2 regions of the Streptococcus sp. 27098_8_134 genome follow, and region 2 is predicted to be linked to the other one. Evidence: predicted binding sites of a transcription regulator. Region 2 holds the regulator's gene; the other holds the start of a gene.
The links. The regulator CtsR, encoded in region 2, represses protease genes until heat stress. The targets are predictions, from matches to a motif close to TTGGTCAAAAAAGGTCAAANA.
Positions count from the first base shown of each region.

Region 1 (8,634 bases), on a different contig from region 2:
TGCGGCCTTCACGCGCTGCCCCAAAGCCAACGCTAGCTTCAGCTTTGCCAGTTCCGGCATTGGATGTCATGATGATAATGGTGTCCTTGAAGCTGACAGTCCGTCCTTGGCCATCAGTCAGGCGGCCATCATCTAGAACCTGCAGGAACATGTGCATAACATCGGGATGGGCCTTTTCCACCTCATCTAGCAGAATGAGTGAGTAGGGATTGCGGCGGACGCGCTCAGTCAATTGACCAGCTTCATCATAGCCGACATAGCCCGGAGGGGCACCGACCAGCTTGGCCACGCTGTGTTTTTCCATATATTCACTCATATCAAAGCGAATCATGCTGTCAGCCGAGCCAAAGAGCTCAATGGCTAGTTGCTTAGAAAGCTCAGTCTTACCGACGCCAGTTGGTCCGACAAAGAGGAAGCTACCGATTGGGCGATTAGGACTTCCTAGTCCGACTCGGTTGCGGCGGATGGCCTTGGCAATCTTATCCACAGCATCGTCTTGGCCGATGACATGAGCCTTTAAGTCGCTAGCGAGATTGACTAGTTGAGACTGTTCCTTTTCTTTGAGATCGCCAACTGGGATATTGGTCTTTTGCTCTACGATGTGCTCAATCGTTTTCTCGCTGATAATCGGAGTATCCTTGTCTAGCACACTTGTCTGCTGGAGTTCCTTGTACTTAGCAATCTGGTCACGGAAGTAAGCTGCTTTCTCGAAATCTTCGTCACGAGTCGCCTGAGCTTTAAGATTTTCGGCCTCAATCAGACGCTGGTCAATGACCTTGGAATCAACAAAGTTGAGGGTCAGATTCATCTTGGATCCAGCCTCATCCAAGAGGTCAATAGCCTTGTCTGGCAGGAAGCGATCTTGGATGTAGCGGTTGGAGAGAAGCGCAGCAGCTTCAATGGCCGCATCTGTGTACTTGACGTGATGGTAGTCTTCGTATTTTTTCTGAATCCCTTTGAGGATGATAATCGTTTCCTCTACCGTCGGCTCGTCTACCTTAACTGGCTGCATCCGGCGCTCCAGTGCTGCATCCTTCTCAATAATACGGTATTCATTGAGGGTGGTTGCTCCGACCATCTGGAGCTCACCGCGAGCCAGAGCTGGTTTAAGGATGTTCCCAGCGTCCATATTGCCATCGCCAGCAGAGCCTGCTCCGACAATTTCATGGATTTCATCAATGAAGAGAATGACATCCTGACGAGAACGAATCTCATCAATGAGCTTCTGCATTCTCTCCTCAAATTGGCCACGGATACCAGTTCCCTGTACTAAGCTGACAACGTCTAGGCGGATAACTTCTTTACCTTGGAGTTTATGAGGCACATCACCATCAACAATCTTCTGGGCCAGGCCTTCCACCACGGCTGTTTTTCCGACTCCTGGCTCTCCTATGAGAACAGGATTGTTCTTGGTGCGGCGGTTGAGGATTTCAATAACACGGACGATTTCTTCATCACGGCCAATAACAGGATCAATCTCGCCTCGGCGAGCCAATTCAGTCACGTTGATACCAAACTCTTCAAGCAGGCCTTTTGGCCTTTGCGGACTTGGCTGAGGCTGACCACCCTTGCTAGGATTGGAGCCGTAGCCGCCACCGCCCCCATAGGCTGCTCCGCCAGATTGGGTGGGAGGAGTAGTTGGTTCCTGAGGCTGTTGAAAATTGCTAAGGCTGTTGAAGAAATCATCGATAGGATCTGTTCCGTGATTATTGGCATTGGCAATTCCACCGAACAAGGAATGTTCAGGGTCTGTTTTCATGATTTGGTAGCAGTTTTGGCACAAATCCACCTGCTGTTTATGGCCATTTACGTTGGTATAAAGGTGAATCGTAGATTCATTGATTTTACAATTTTGACAAAGCATGCAGATACCTCTTTTCTTTTAGTGTGCAAGCTATTTATAAAAATAATTAAAGGTCAAAAATAGTCAAAGTTTTATAGTTTCATTATATCAGTATTCTCGAACTTTGCAAGAATTTACTACAAAATCCTCCCTTAGACCGAGCAGAATGAAAACAAATTCTTGAAAAATTACAAAAAATTGGCTTTTAGTGGTATTTCAGTCGCTATTTATGGTAAAATAAGAGGGAACTAAGTAAATAGGAGAAACAAAATGGAATCACATTTAGTTAGAATTATTAACCGCTTAGAAGCTATGGCTAAGGATGGCGGAAATTTGAAACGTAATTTTGAGCGTGAAGGAGTGGTTGTAGCAGAAGTAGCTTACAGTTATGACGAAGAAAACGGCTCTGTCTTCACCTTGCGTGACGTTGCAGCGCGTGAGACCTATACTTTCGACAGCATCGATTTGATTGCAATGGAAATTTATGAATTACTCTACTAAAAAGCACTTAGCTGCTTTTTATTTTTACCCTTTTTATCTTAATTTTGAAAAAGATTTAGTAGGTCTGAAAATTTTACAGCTAGCTGCCAATGAATCCTCGTCTTATAACCTTATATAAGAAAAAGTTATAGGCTGGGCCCAGATTTTTTTGGTATAATGAAAAAGATAATGAAAAAGAAATGAGAATGACATGGCGCAGATTATTGATGGTAGAGGTTTGGCAGAGAAGCTTCAGAAAAAATTAGCCGAAAAAACGGCTCGCCTCAAAGAAAAGACAGGTCAGATACCGGGCTTGGTAGTGATTGTGGTGGGAAATAATCCAGCCAGTCAAATCTACGTGCGTAATAAAGAGCGCTCAGCCTTGGCTGCTGGCTTTCGGAGTAAGGTAGAACGTCTGCCAGAAGAGACCAGCCAGGAAGAGCTCTTGAGCTTGATTGAAACCTATAATCAAAATCCTGACTGGCATGGGATTTTGGTTCAGCTGCCCTTGCCTGAGCATATTGATGATGAAGCTGTGCTGCTGGCTATTGATCCAGACAAGGATGTTGATGGTTTTCATCCTCTTAATATGGGCAAACTATGGAGCGGCCATCCGGTTATGATTCCGGCTACTCCAGCAGGTATTATGGCAATGTTCCATGAATATGGCGTTGAATTGGAAGGCAAGCGAGCGGTCGTCATCGGGCGGAGTAATATTGTCGGTAAGCCCATGGCTCAGCTCCTTTTAGCTAAGAATGCGACAGTGACTCTGACGCATTCGCGAACCCACAATCTAGCCAAGACTGCTAAGCGGGCAGATATTTTGGTGGTGGCTATTGGACGTGGACATTTTGTGACCAAGGACTTTGTCAAGGAAGGAGCTGTTGTCATTGATGTCGGTATGAATCGAAATGAAAATGGCAAGCTGATTGGCGATGTTCAATTTGATGAAGTGTCTGAAATTGCTAGTTTGATTACCCCTGTACCTGGAGGTGTTGGGCCTATGACCATTACCATGCTGATGGAGCAGACCTACCAAGCCTTTAAACGGAGTCTTGAATCATGAAATTTGTTTTTGATTTGGATGGGACCTTGTCCTTTGATTATATGACGACTGATGAGGAGATTAAGCAGGTCCTGCTGACGGCTCCTCAGTTTGGGCATGAAGTTCTGTTTGCTTCGGCGCGTTCCTATCGAGATTGTCTGGGACTATTGGGTCCGGAATTGAGCCAGCAGATAGTGATTGGCCTGAACGGCGGAGTAGCTTATCAGAATGGACAGCTGATGTTTGAACGTCAGCTGCATCAGTCAAGTTATCAAGCCATTCTAGATACTTGTTTGACCTATAATTTACCTTTTTTCGTTGATAATACTTTTGACTACAGCGGCCAGATTTTAGAAAAAATCCCTTTTATTGCTAGTGTAGATCCTCTCAAGCGGGCAAGACGGCTGGAACTGACTGAACTCCAGCATCCTATTAAGCTTGTTATTTACATGGGGAATCATGAGCAGCTCTTAGACGATTTACAGGCTCGTTTTGCAAACTTGCCTAACCTGAGTCTAGACTATCATGAACATGAGAAATGTTTTTATATCAACCCGGCTGAAACCAATAAAGCTTCAACTGTAAAGGAACTCTGCGGTTCGGATTATGTGGCTTTTGGTAATGATCAAAATGATATCCAGCTCTTTAAGAATTCTCTCTATGCTGTGCAGGTTGGGGATTTCCCAGGCTTGAGCGATTATGCGGATGAGCAGGTCGCCTTTCAGGAAAATTTACCCAAGGCAGTCGCAGCAAGAATCTTACAAAAATTTGCAGATTTCCGAAGAAAATAACTTTCTTGCGATACGAGGCACCTGTTTAGGTGCCTTTTGGTGTATAATGAAGATAGGTTTGAAGTGCAGGATGAAGTTGATCTAGGAGAATATCATGTCAAAAAATGCTGGAAATATTTTAAAAAGAGTCATTAGGGAACGCCCCTTGGATAGCCACAAGGGCGATTACGGCCGTCTCTTATTGATTGGGGGGACCTATCCTTATGGGGGCGCCATTATCATGGCAGCTTTAGCGGCGGTCAATAGCGGAGCAGGTCTGGTGACTGTTGCTACAGACAGAGAAAATATCGCCCCTCTGCACAGTCATTTACCGGAGGCCATGGCCTTTGACCTAGAGGAGCAAGACCGATTGACAGAGCAACTAACCAAATCAGATCTAGTCTTGATTGGTCCTGGCTTGGCGGAGAATCAACTAGGTCTAGATATCCTACAAAAGGTAGTCCAGACTGTGGCAGAACAGCAGATACTCATCATGGATGGCGGAGCCATTTCACTCTTTAGCAAGGCAGCTTTGCCATTTCCAAAAGCCCAAACAGTTTTTACCCCTCACCAGAAGGAGTGGGAAAGCTTAGCGGGTTTGAGCTTGTCAGATCAGACAGCGGCAGCCAATCAGGTAGCAGTCAATCAGCTGCCTCTAGGTAGTATTGTTGTGCAGAAAAAGCATGGGACGACCATCTATCAAAGTGGGCAAGAACAAGTCTTTGAGCTGACAGTAGGCGGACCTTATCAGGCAACTGGCGGCATGGGGGATACGCTTGCTGGTATGATTGCCGCATTTGCAGGACAGTTCAAGTCCAGCAGCCTCTTTGAGCGAGTGGCGGCTGCAACACTTCTTCACTCCCTTATCGCAGATGATTTGAGTCAGGAAGCTTATGTCGTCCTGCCAACGGCAATCAGCAGGGTCATTCCAAAGTGGATGAAGGAGATGAGTCAGTAGACTTTTTCTTGGGTTTTAAGTCAGCTGGGTTTCTTTTGTGGAAGCCCAGTTTTTTTCTTGCTTTTCAGGGAATTTTTAGACTTTGTAATCGGTTTTTTATGCAGTTTTTTGTTATAATAAAAGTTACGGAAAAACTAGAAAAGAAAGGAAAAGGGCATGCCAGAGTATTTGTCGGTTTCGACCTTGACCAAGTATCTGAAGATGAAGTTTGAGCGGGATCCTTATTTGGAGCGGGTCTATCTGACTGGCCAAGTGTCCAATTTCCGCCGGCGTCCCAATCACCAGTATTTTTCATTGAAGGATGAGAAGACCGTCATTCAGGTCACGATTTGGTCTGGTGTCTACCAGAAGCTGGGCTTTGAGCTGGAAGAAGGCATGAAAATCAATGTCATTGGCCGGGTGCAGCTCTATGAGCCGAGCGGTTCCTATTCTATTATCATTGAAAAGGCAGAGCCGGATGGTATCGGTGCCTTGGCTATCCAGTTTGAACAGCTCAAGAAAAAACTGGGCGCAGAAGGGCTTTTTCAAGAGAAATTCAAGCAGGCCTTGCCCCAATTTCCTAAGAAAATCGGCGTCGTAACCAGTCCCAGCGGAGCGGTCATTCGGGATATTATCACGACGGTCAGCCGTCGCTTTCCGGGAGTGGAGATTGTCCTTTATCCGACAAAAGTGCAGGGAGATGGGGCTGCAGCTCAGGTTGCTGACCACATCAGACTGGCCAATGAGCGGTCCGATTTGGATGTGCTGATTATTGGTCGAGGCGGTGGTTCTATCGAAGATCTCTGGGCTTTCAACGAAGAGGAAACAGTTCGGGCTATTTTTGAGTCTCGGATTCCTATTATTTCTAGTGTCGGCCATGAGACCGATACGACTTTGGCGGACTTTGTAGCAGATCGCAGAGCTGCGACTCCGACGGCTGCGGCTGAGCTAGCAACATCGGTCACCAAGCTAGACCTGCTGGGACATTTGCAGCAGCAGGAAAACCGCATGTCTCGAGCGATTTCCAATCGCCTGAGCTATTATCGAGAGCGATTGAATAAGCTAACCCAGTCTGTTATCTTCCGACAGCCAGAGCGGCTTTACGATGGCCATCTGCAGAAGTTGGATCAGCTCAACCTGCGACTAAAGCAAAAAATTCGCGAATATTATAGTGAAGAGCAACAGCGGGTCAAAATCTTGCAGCATCGTTTGGAAGCATTGAATCCACTCAGTCGCGTTCAGCGTTTTCAGGAGCAGACTGCCCAGTTGGAGCGTTTGCTGCGCAGCAATATGGCGGTCATTTATGATAACAAGGTGGCTCAAGTCAGGAGATTGTCCGAGGCCTTGCTTATGCTGGATACCAGTCGAATCGTGGCGCGTGGCTATGCTATTGTCCAAAAGAATCAAAAGGTTGTCGAGTCAAGTGCTGGCATTGAAGAAAAAGATGAGCTGACCCTGCTTATGCGGGATGGGCAGCTGGAAGTAGAGGTAAAACATGTCCAAAGAAAAGAAATTTGAAGAAAATTTAGCAGACTTGGAAGTCATTGTTCAAAAGCTGGAAAATGGTGACGTAGCGCTGGAAGAGGCAATTGCGGAATTTCAAAAGGGAATGAAGCTTTCAAAAGAACTTCAGGCTAGTCTGGACAAGGCTGAAAAGACCTTGGTTAAGGTCATGCAGGCAGACGGCACAGAAACGGAAATGGAATGACAAGAAACGAGAAACTGGAAAAAATTGGTCTGACGATTGAAGATTTTTATAGGTCTCAGCAAGTGTCTTCGGATTTATCAGAAGTTATTTTGTACTCGGTGAAGGCAGGCGGCAAGCGAATTCGTCCCCTATTGCTATTGGAGTTGATTCAAGCATTTGGCCTAGAGCTAGCTGAGGCTCACTATCAGGTCGCAGCGGCTCTTGAGATGATTCACACTGGCAGCCTTATTCATGATGATTTGCCAGCTATGGATGATGACGACTATCGTCGAGGCCGCTTGACTAGCCATAAGAAGTTTGGAGAGGATATGGCTATTTTGGCGGGTGATTCTCTCTTTTTGGACCCCTATGGACTATTGGCAAGGGCCGAGCTGCCCAGTCAGGTCAAGGTGGACTTGATTTCTGAATTGTCTCTGGCAGCAGGGAGCTTTGGTATGGTCGCAGGACAAGTTCTGGACATGCAAGGTGAAGGCCAAGCAATTAGTTTAGAAGATTTAAAAAACATCCATGCCAATAAGACTGGTAAGCTACTGACCTATCCTTTTGTCGCAGCTGGTTTGATTGTTCAGGCTCAGCAGTCTGTTCAAGACAAGCTTCGTAGGATTGGAGAGCTCTTGGGCTTGGCCTTTCAAGTGCGGGATGATATTTTGGATGTGACAGCTAGCTTTGAAGAGCTGGGTAAAACCCCGCAGAAAGATTTAGCTGCGGCCAAGTCGACTTATCCAGCCTTTCTGGGACTGGATGGAGCTAAGAACTTTTTCAATCAGACCCTTGATGAAGCTGTGCTTATTCTGTCAGACTTGGAAGAGAAGACAGAGTTTTCAGGCGAAGAAATTCAAAAGATAATAGAAAGTTTAAGATTGAATGGCTAAGGAAAGAGTAGATGTGCTGGCCTACAGACAAGGGCTCTTTGAGACCAGAGAGCAGGCTAAGCGTGGTGTGATGGCTGGACTAGTCATTGCTGCGGCCAATGGCCAGCGCTTTGACAAGCCAGGTGAAAAGATTGACGCAGCCACAGAGCTGCGCTTAAAAGGTGAGAAACTCAGATATGTCAGTCGTGGCGGCCTCAAGCTAGAAAAGGCTTTGCAAGTATTTGATATTTCGGTAGCGGACCGAGTGACCTTAGATATCGGAGCTTCGACCGGCGGTTTTACAGATGTCATGCTGCAGCACGGAGCTAAGCTGGTCTATGCAGTAGATGTCGGCACCAATCAGCTAGCTTGGAAGCTCAGACAAGATGAGCGGGTTGTCAGCATGGAGCAGTTTAATTTTCGCTATGCCCAAAGGACTGACTTTGAGCAGGAGCCGAGCTTTGCCAGTATTGATGTCAGCTTTATATCGCTGAGTATGATTTTACCAGCTCTGCATGAGATTTTGGCTCGGGATGGCCAAGTGGTTGCATTGATCAAGCCCCAGTTCGAAGCGGGCCGCGAGCAGATTGGGAAAAAAGGGATTATCAAGGATAAAAAGGTCCATCTGGCAGTTCTGGATAAGGTCACAGCATTTATGATGGAGGCTGGCTTTTCTGTCAGGGGACTGGATTTTTCGCCTATTCAGGGCGGTCAGGGCAATGTGGAATTTCTGGCCTATTTAGAAAAGAGTACAGAGCCGCAGTCCCTTGATACAGAACTGATGACAGCTGTCGTAGAGGCGGCACACAAGGAATTTAAGGATGAATAAGAAGGATAGATTAGAAAAGATTAGACGCTTTGTCAGTGACTATGACATTGGCACACAGGAGGAAATTGTAGAACATCTCAGGGAGTCTGGGATTACAGCGACCCAGGCTACGGTCTCTAGGGATATCAAAGAACTGGGCATTGTCAAGATACCTCTCAAGGACAACACCTA
Region 1 covers NZ_JAPVYD010000001.1:392,826-401,459, reverse strand. Annotated here, with positions in the region: gene O3620_RS01820 (ATP-dependent Clp protease ATP-binding subunit) at 1-1,864, opposite strand, end outside; gene O3620_RS01815 (DUF1797 family protein) at 2,114-2,344, shown strand; gene O3620_RS01810 (bifunctional methylenetetrahydrofolate dehydrogenase/methenyltetrahydrofolate cyclohydrolase) at 2,535-3,389, shown strand; gene O3620_RS01805 (HAD hydrolase family protein) at 3,386-4,159, shown strand; gene O3620_RS01800 (NAD(P)H-hydrate dehydratase) at 4,254-5,096, shown strand; gene O3620_RS01795 (hypothetical protein) at 5,072-5,308, shown strand; gene xseA (exodeoxyribonuclease VII large subunit) at 5,253-6,593, shown strand; gene O3620_RS01785 (exodeoxyribonuclease VII small subunit) at 6,571-6,783, shown strand; gene O3620_RS01780 (polyprenyl synthetase family protein) at 6,780-7,655, shown strand; gene O3620_RS01775 (TlyA family RNA methyltransferase) at 7,648-8,463, shown strand; gene O3620_RS01770 (arginine repressor) at 8,456-8,634, shown strand, end outside.
Region 1: O3620_RS01820 (ATP-dependent Clp protease ATP-binding subunit) is a predicted target of CtsR. The motif match lies at 1,914-1,934, and genes of this name have one in related genera.

Region 2 (8,634 bases):
TGACAGTGATTTGATTGGCTGCCTTAGGAGCCATTTCTCCGTTGACCTTAAACATCCAGTAGAGGCCCTTTGCTTCATCCTGAGCATGGCCGTCAATAGAAGTAATAAAACCATCTTTTTCTTCGACCTTATAGGCCTTCTTCAAAGCATCCATAGCTGTCTTTCCTTCTTCAACAGCCACCGTTTTCTCGCTCTTCTCCTGACCATCTGGTGCAATACTGATGCTGATTTTCAGTTCCTTTTTAACAGAAGAATCAGCGGAGCTAGAGCTCTTGTCAGTATTTGTCTGGCTGCTGCCGCAACCTACAAGGAGAAGGGCAAAAGCAAGTGTGAGCAAACTAAAGATTTTTTTCATTATAGAGCCTCCTTAAAATAGGGTACAAGAGTGGGTAAAAAAACAAAGTCGACAGTCCGTGCGCTATATTGAAGGTCAAAGCATTGATAATCGCATAAGACCACCAGTGATAGTTGTACAGCAAGGCTGTCAGCGTATCAATGGCAATGCCATAGCCAAAGGATAGGAGAGCTGCTACTATTCCCTGTCCCACTAGATTTAACCGAGGATAGAGCAGCCGCCAAAGGCAAAGAATCAGTCCAAAGGACAGCAACTGAAAGAAGACGATTGGACTCATTCCCAAAAGAAAGGCTGATGTAAACATCGTCACAGCCATCACTAGGAGTGAAGTCGGCAAATCCTCAAAAATGACTATCAGGAAAAAGATAGCTGAGATAGGCTGCACATTGGGCAGAAAGGAAAATGCATAGCGAAAGGCCACACATAGAGCCGATAGGATGGCAATTTTAGCCATTTTGCGAGCAGACAAAGGTACCTCCTTTCTAATTGAGTGAATCAAGACAAGTTGGATTAGGTATGCACCTCAACAGCATCCCAGTCCTGGGCCGTATTCAGCCCCAGCAGCCAGTCAAGACCAGACCGCCTCTCCAGAACAACACTTTCATCAAGGCCTGCCGGTGCTGGCTGGTTATGAATCCGAGCATCCACACAAGCCCAGTGATAACGATAAATCAAATCATCCTCATCCAGTAATTCTTCTAAGCTGCGCGGTTGGCATTTCCCCAGAAATTCCTGAAAGTCAACCGCACTAGCGACTGCGTCAATAGCAATATCACAATCACAAATCTTATCTGGAAACGGTAAAGTATCTACTAGACCCAAGTACCAAATCAAGGACCAATAGGCCTCGTATTTCCAAACCATATTAATAATAGCTGCCGAGTCGGCACGATCTTCCAAGACTGCCCTTTCTTTGGGCGTCAACTCTTCCTGCACCCCGTATTGCTGCAGTTTATCCTGCAGCCAATGGCGGCTCTCCTCATTATAATTATTATTTTCGATATCCAAGGCCGCCTGAATAATCAAGAGGCTGCTAATAGCTCGACGCGCAATTTCTTCTAGCGAGCGCGGCCTTACTTGCTCAGCACTTTCGATGACTGGCAAATGCTCAATGTAAGGAATCCCCTCCTTTTTCAAGCGCTGGATACTAGCCGCCTTGCGCTCTTCTGGTGTTTTCACTCTGGCTTTCTTGCCAGCAAACAAGTCTTTAAAAAGCGACATATCAGCCTCCAATCCTTCAATTCCCAGTTTCATTGAATGATGAAATAACTGTTCGGTATCTATAGGTATGATTGCTATCAAGGTTTAACCACGATCAAACAACTTTCCGTTGAAAGACTGCGATTTCTAGGCCACTTCGAACTTGAGTTGGCCAGCCTTGACCCCGACCTTAAGAGTCTGACCAGCAGTCAAATCTCCTGTCAAGAGGAGCTCAGACAGCTTGTCCTCTACCTGAGTCTGTAGAGTGCGACGCAATGGCCGTGCTCCCATTTCCACATCGTATCCTTCCTGAGCCAGCAGCTTAAGGGCACTAGCCTGAAATTTCAGCTCAATTCCCTTCTCAGCGAGACTTGCAATGAGCGGTTTGACCATAACCTTGACCACTTCCTGCATATCTTCAGCAGATAAGCTGTGGAAGACTACCTTCTCGTCAATACGGTTGATAAACTCTGGTCTATATGCTTTATTGAGTTCTTCCAGCATCCGTTTTTCCATATTGGCATGGTCCAAGCGAATGTCCCGCGCACCAAAGCCCACCGTCTTATCATCCCGCAAACTGGTCGCCCCCAGATTGCTGGTCATGATAATAATCGTGTTGGAGAAGTCCACCTTGCGGCCCTTGCTGTCAGTCAACTGGCCATCATCCAAGACCTGCAGGAGAACATTGAAAATATCTGGGTGCGCCTTTTCCACCTCGTCAAAGAGCAGGACAGAATAAGGTCTGTTGCGCACCTTTTCCGTCAGCTCCCCTCCTTCTTCATAGCCTACATAGCCTGGGGGCGCTCCGTTGAGACGGCTAGCCGCGAATTTCTCCATGTACTCACTCATATCAAAGCGGATGAGAGCAGACTCGTCATCAAAGAGACTTTCGGCCAAGGCCTTGGCTAGCTCTGTCTTCCCGACTCCTGTCGGACCTAGGAACATAAAGGAGCCAATCGGCCGCTTGCTGCTGCGGATACCAGACTGGTTCCGTCGGATAGCTCGGCTGATAGCTGAAATCGCCTCGTCCTGCCCAATCACGCGTTTATGCAGTTCTGTTTCCAAGTTGAGGTATTTCTTTGCATCTGTCTGAGTCAGCTTCTGCACTGGAATACCAGACAAGCCACTCAGAGTAGCCAAGACATCGTCTTCTTCCACTTTTAGTTTATAAAGCTTCGGTTGCTGCTCTTGCTCAAGCAACTTCGACACCTTTTTAAAGTCCGCTGCCATCAAGGCTTGATCCACTGGCGTCAAATCCGACTGCTCGTAATTCTGTGGTCCTCTATTCTGCACTGTTGCACTGGCCTCGTCCAAAAGATCAATGGCAGAGTCCGGCAGATGCTTGCTAGTCAGATAGCGATGGGCATATTTCACCGCCGTCTCAATCGCTTGATCACTAATCTGTACCTTGTGATGGTCCTCATAGCTCTTTCTCAAGCCTTGTAAAATAGCAATGCTGTCAGCCACATTAGGCTCTTCTATGCTGACCTTAGCAAAACGCCGGGAAAGGGCCGCATCTTTTTCAATATGTTTCTGATACTCTTCCTGCGTCGTGGCACCAACAGTTCGCAAGGTTCCACGAGCCAGAGCCGGTTTCAGGATATTGGCTGCATCCAAAGTCGAGTCAATACCGCTGCCAGATCCCATGATAGTATGCAGCTCATCGATGAAGAGAATGACTTGACCATCTTCTTCAATGTCATTGATGATGTTGTTCATCCGCTCCTCGAAGTCTCCGCGAAAGCGAGTGCCAGCGACTACATTCATCAAGTCCAGCTCCAAAACCCGCATCTTAGCAAGTTCAGCCGGAACCTGACCAGCCGCTACACGCTGAGCCAGTCCTAAAGCCAGAGCTGTCTTACCAACCCCAGCATCTCCAACCAGCACTGGATTGTTTTTAGTCTTACGACTGAGAATCTGAACTATCCGTGAAATTTCTTGATCGCGGCCAATGACGGGCTCCAATCGGCCATCTCTAGCCAGCTCCGTCAGATCACGGGTGTAGTCTTCCAGACCACCGCTAGTAGAAGCTGGCATACCCATCATATTGGCCATGGTCTGCTTAGCGGCCATTACTCCCTTATTCAGACTGCGAATAGCCTTGATATCTTCCTTGCCCCAGCCAGCTCGCTGCTCCAAGACCTTTCGCAAATCACTGATTTTCGGCCCCTGCTCTTTGTCCTCGTAGCTAAAGCCGGTAAATTCCAGAATACGAGAGGCCAAGGTCCCCCGGTCAAATAGCATGGCCAGCAGCACATGCTCAGTACCTACATGCTTAGCCCGAACAGCTTCTGCAATCTGCCCCGCTTCCTCAAACAGCTCCTCTAAGCGATAAGAAAAAGGCAGCAGCTCGAAGTGACCGTCTTTCTGATAAGCCTGACCAGTAATCTGAAAAGCCGCTTCTTCAAATCCATCAACTTCCACAGGAAACTCATTGAGGACTGAGCCAGCAACGCTGTAGGGATTATTAGCCAGAGCAATCAGCAGATGCCATGATTCCAGATAATCTGTCGTAAAATGGCCGGCCAAGAGCTGGGCTGCTTCCAAGCTTTCTATTAAGGCTTTTGAGTATTTCATTTATGATTCCATTCCTTTTCTGTCTAGTTGTTGTAAAATCTTTTTTAATATCCGGGCACGAATCACCGCAGCTCCATCACCTAAAATCAAGTCCGATGCTGTTGACAAGATTAGATTGCCCTCACGTTCAGTCATAATCTTCTCGTCAAAAAGAAGCTGAATAACATCTGTGAAAACCTGCTGGCTGACACGCTCTCCCACACTGTCGTACAGGCCGCAAAGCATCTGATGCCGGTCGGAAAATTCTATCTTTCCAATCCGAATATAGCCTCCGCCACCACGCTTGCTCTCAACGATATAGCCCCGACTTTCCGTAAAACGCGTCTTAATCACATAGTTAATCTGACTGGGAACCACCTGAAAAACATCAGCCAGTTCACTGCGTTTCAGTTCAACCATCCCTGCCTGAGCCAGAATCGACTTGATATATGCTTCAATACTGTCCGATGTGTTTTTTGCACCCATGACTTTCCTTTCCAGTTGAGAATTTCAGAATAAATTTCTTTTTTCCTTGCTTCTCTAACATTGACTATCTTTGACTAATATTATACCGGAAAAGTCTTTATTTTGAAAGAAAAAGGGATGACTGAAAGGTCTGACAATTCAAACTAGTGAAAAAGCTTCGATAGACTTGTGTAACCGCTTGCTTTTTGCTTTTAAAGCGTTATAATATAGGTGGAAATCCACAAGGAAAAGACAGACAGAAACTCCTGCCTGCCAACTATCATCTAAACAAGGAGGATAATCCAATGAAAATGGATTGGCTCAACTATTCTCGTCATGTACTCAAATGGCTCTTTGCAGCTCTGAGTATTTTCACCATCTTTTCTGCTGATTACGTTGATATTCCTATCGGAGCTCTCATCGCTTGTCTTTATGCTCCCTTACTCTTCGAACAGGAGCTGGTCAGCAACCGAGTCAAATGGTATAGCTTTCTGATTATGATGGTGGTTACTCTGCCCCTTTTGTTTATTACCAAAGTCTACCAGTTTAGCTTGACTTACCCCCAAACGACAGTGCTTCTCTTCCTCTTGGCAGTGTTGATTTTTACCAACGGCTTGATTGCTCATAAGGAAGAAAGAGAAAAAGCAGCTAAATGATGCTACTCACCATTCTGAACTGGATGTTTAAAAAACCTATAAAAAAGGTCTGAGAAAAAATCTCAGACCTTTTTATCGTTCTATTTCTAAGCTAAAAACGATTAGTTTTGACCAAGAGCAGCAGCCATTGTTGCAGCTACTTCGTTTTCAAAGTCGTTAGCAGCTTTCTCGATACCTTCACCAACTTCAAAGCGAGCGAACTCAACTACTGAAGCATTTACTGATTCAAGGTAAGCTTCAACTGTCTTGCTGTCATCCATGATGTATACTTGTGCAAGAAGTGTGTATGCTTGGTCAACTTTAGTGTTGTCAAGCATGAAGCGGTCCATTTTACCTGGGATGATCTTGTCCCAGATCTTTTCTGGTTTGCCTTCTGCAGCCAACTCAGCCTTGATGTCTTCTTCAGCTTGAGCAACAACTGCATCAGTCAATTGAGCTTTAGAACCGTATTTCAAGTGTGGAAGAGCTGGTTTACCAACCATTGCACGGCTTTCGTTGTCTTGATCGATGACATGGTTCAATTGTGCCAATTCATCTTTGACAAATTGCTCATCCAATTCTTTGTATGAAAGAACAGTTGGTTTCATCGCAGCGATGTGCATAGAGATTTGCTTAGCAAGAGCATCGTCTCCACCTTCGATAACGGAGATAACACCGATACGGCCACCATTGTGTTGGTAAGCACCGAAGTGTTGAGCATCTGTCTTTTCAATCAATGCAAAGCGACGGAAAGAGATTTTTTCTCCGATAGTTGCAGTTGCAGATACGTATGCAGCTTCAAGAGTTTCACCTGAAGGCATTGTCAAAGCAAGCGCTTCTTCGTTGTTAGCTGGTTTGCCTTCAGCGATTACTTTCGCAGTTGCATTTACCAAATCAACGAATTGAGCATTTTTCGCAACGAAGTCAGTTTCAGCATTCACTTCAACAACAGCGGCAACATTACCGTTTACGTAAACACCTGTCAGACCTTCAGCAGCAACACGGTCAGCTTTCTTAGCTGCTTTTGCCATCCCTTTTTCGCGAAGCAATTCAATCGCTTTTTCGATGTCACCATCAGTTTCAACAAGTGCTTTTTTAGCGTCCATGACACCAGCACCAGATTTTTCACGCAATTCTTTGACAAGCTTAGCTGTAATTTCTGCCATTTTTCTTCTCCTATTTTTTAATGTAAATAAAGGAGCTGGGCTGAGCCCTGCCCCTTTAGGTTAGTTTACTGATTATTCGTTTGAACCTTCAACAACTTCAACGATTTCTTCGATAGAATCTGCTTGAGTTTCAGTTGCAGCCAATTCTGCTTCTACTGATTCAACGCTATCTTCACCTTGACGGCCTTCGATAACAGCATCAGCCATTTTCGCAGTGATCAATTTAACCGCACGGATTGCATCGTCGTTAGCTGGGATGATAACATCGATATCATCAGGATCAGTGTTAGTATCAACCATGGCAACCACTGGGATACCTAATTTCTTAGCTTCCTTAACAGCGATTTGCTCTTTATGAGGGTCAACTACGTACATCACATCTGGGATGCGAGGCATATCTTCGATACCGCCCAAGAATTTTTCAAGACGAGCACGTTGTTTGTTGAGAAGAGCGACTTCTTTCTTAGGAAGAACTTCGAAAGTTCCGTCTTCTTCCATGCGTTTGATTTCTTTCAAACGAGCTACACGTTTTTGGATAGTAGACCAGTTTGTAAGAGTTCCACCCAACCAACGGTGGTTGATGAAGTATTGACCTGAACGTTCTGCTTCTTCTTTGACAGCGTCAGCAGCTTGCTTTTTAGTACCAACGAAGAGGATAACTGCATCGTTAGCAGCAGCATCACGCATAAAATCGTAAGCTTGGTCAGCATACTTTACAGTTTGCTGCAAGTCGATTACGTGGATGCCATTACGCTCAGTGAAGATGTACTTAGCCATCTTAGGGTTCCAGCGACGAGTTTGGTGACCAAAGTGAACACCAGCCTCAAGAAGTTGTTTCATTGAAATTACTGCCATGAGTAAATTCTCCTTTTTGTTTTTTTCCTCTTTTAGATTTCAGCTCGCAGAACCACCCGAGGGCAACAGTCCCACAATTCATCTAAAATGAGTATTTTGCCATTTACACGGCAACCTCTATTATAACAAAAGCGCAGCTCTTTGACAAGGCATTTACCAGATTTTCTTCCGCTAGCCACTATTCCCACTTCTCAGCAGAACATTTATTCTCCAAATTGTTCAGAATAGGAACATCTAATATTTTCTGCTTTGACTATGAAAGACTCTTGACGAAAGCAAGTATTTACGATAGAATAATAAGAGTCGCGGCGGTATAGCCAAGTGGTAAGGCACGGCTCTGCAAAAGCTTGATCGTCGGTTCAAATCCGTCTACCGCCTTCGTAAATATATTTCTAGAAGTCCCTCAAAGGGCTTTTTTATTGCATTTCCTATTGTTTCTAGCAAATTTTGCTGATATAATATTATAAAAACATCATTCATCATCAGCGAAAGGAAAAAAGATTGATTATGAAAAAAGTCAGCTTCTATGCCCTCAGCCTTCTCTCTCTGCTAGCTCTCTCAGCCTGCATGCCTGCCAAGCAGACACAGCAAAGAAAAAAGACGCCTAGCTCCCTCAAAGCTTCGAAAAGTTCAACCTCAACAAAGGAATCTAGCAAAAAAAGTTCCTCTTCTAGTGAAGATGATGAAGACTACTCTACTTCTTCTAGCTCTAATACTCGCAAGGACCCTAATGCTCAAATCAGCCTAATTGATCAGGGAGAGGCTCTGGAAGCTCTTGGGGATATCCCTGAAATTCCAAAATGGGCTGAATTTAAAACCATAAAAGTTGAGTCCCTTATAGGATCTGCTGGTCCTACTCCCAGCACCAAAGATGAGGTTGTCAGCAAAATGGGACCCGCTGACTCAGATATGGGAAGTGGCGGCTTTTGGCGAGGAACTGATTACAGCATCTTGATAAGTTTTAGTGACCAGGGAGCAGTAACTACCAAGACAGCCAGCCTACCTAATCCTAAGAAAATCAACAATCTCAAGGATGTGCAACCTGGGATGTCCGCGCAGGAGGTCGTTGCTAAACATGGACGCCCAGAAACAATCGCAGTCTTTGGCCACTCAACTGTTTTTGGATGGAAAGGTCAAGATGGCAAAGATTACAGCGTCATGTTCGATCAAGATAAAGTCTATCAGATTGTTGAACCGTAAAATGTAAATTTGCTATTTTAAACTTTAGATTTTATAGAACTCTATTAATTTCTCTACTCAGAATAATCAAATCGTTGGGGTAATGTCTACCTATCAAATGAAACAAACCAAAGATATTATTGACTCCGTCATTAAGGATAAGTAATCTTACAATTGGCTCCAAAAACACAAAAATCCAAGACCTTTTTAAGTCTTGGATTTT
Region 2 covers NZ_JAPVYD010000003.1:133,217-141,850, reverse strand. Annotated here, with positions in the region: gene O3620_RS08035 (DUF4430 domain-containing protein) at 1-355, opposite strand, end outside; gene O3620_RS08030 (hypothetical protein) at 339-824, opposite strand; gene O3620_RS08025 (DUF4272 domain-containing protein) at 866-1,609, opposite strand; gene O3620_RS08020 (ATP-dependent Clp protease ATP-binding subunit) at 1,703-4,132, opposite strand; gene O3620_RS08015 (CtsR family transcriptional regulator) at 4,133-4,597, opposite strand; gene O3620_RS08010 (hypothetical protein) at 4,783-5,232, shown strand; gene tsf (translation elongation factor Ts) at 5,334-6,377, opposite strand; gene rpsB (30S ribosomal protein S2) at 6,450-7,232, opposite strand; tRNA gene O3620_RS07995 (tRNA-Cys) at 7,540-7,610, shown strand; gene O3620_RS07990 (hypothetical protein) at 7,740-8,432, shown strand.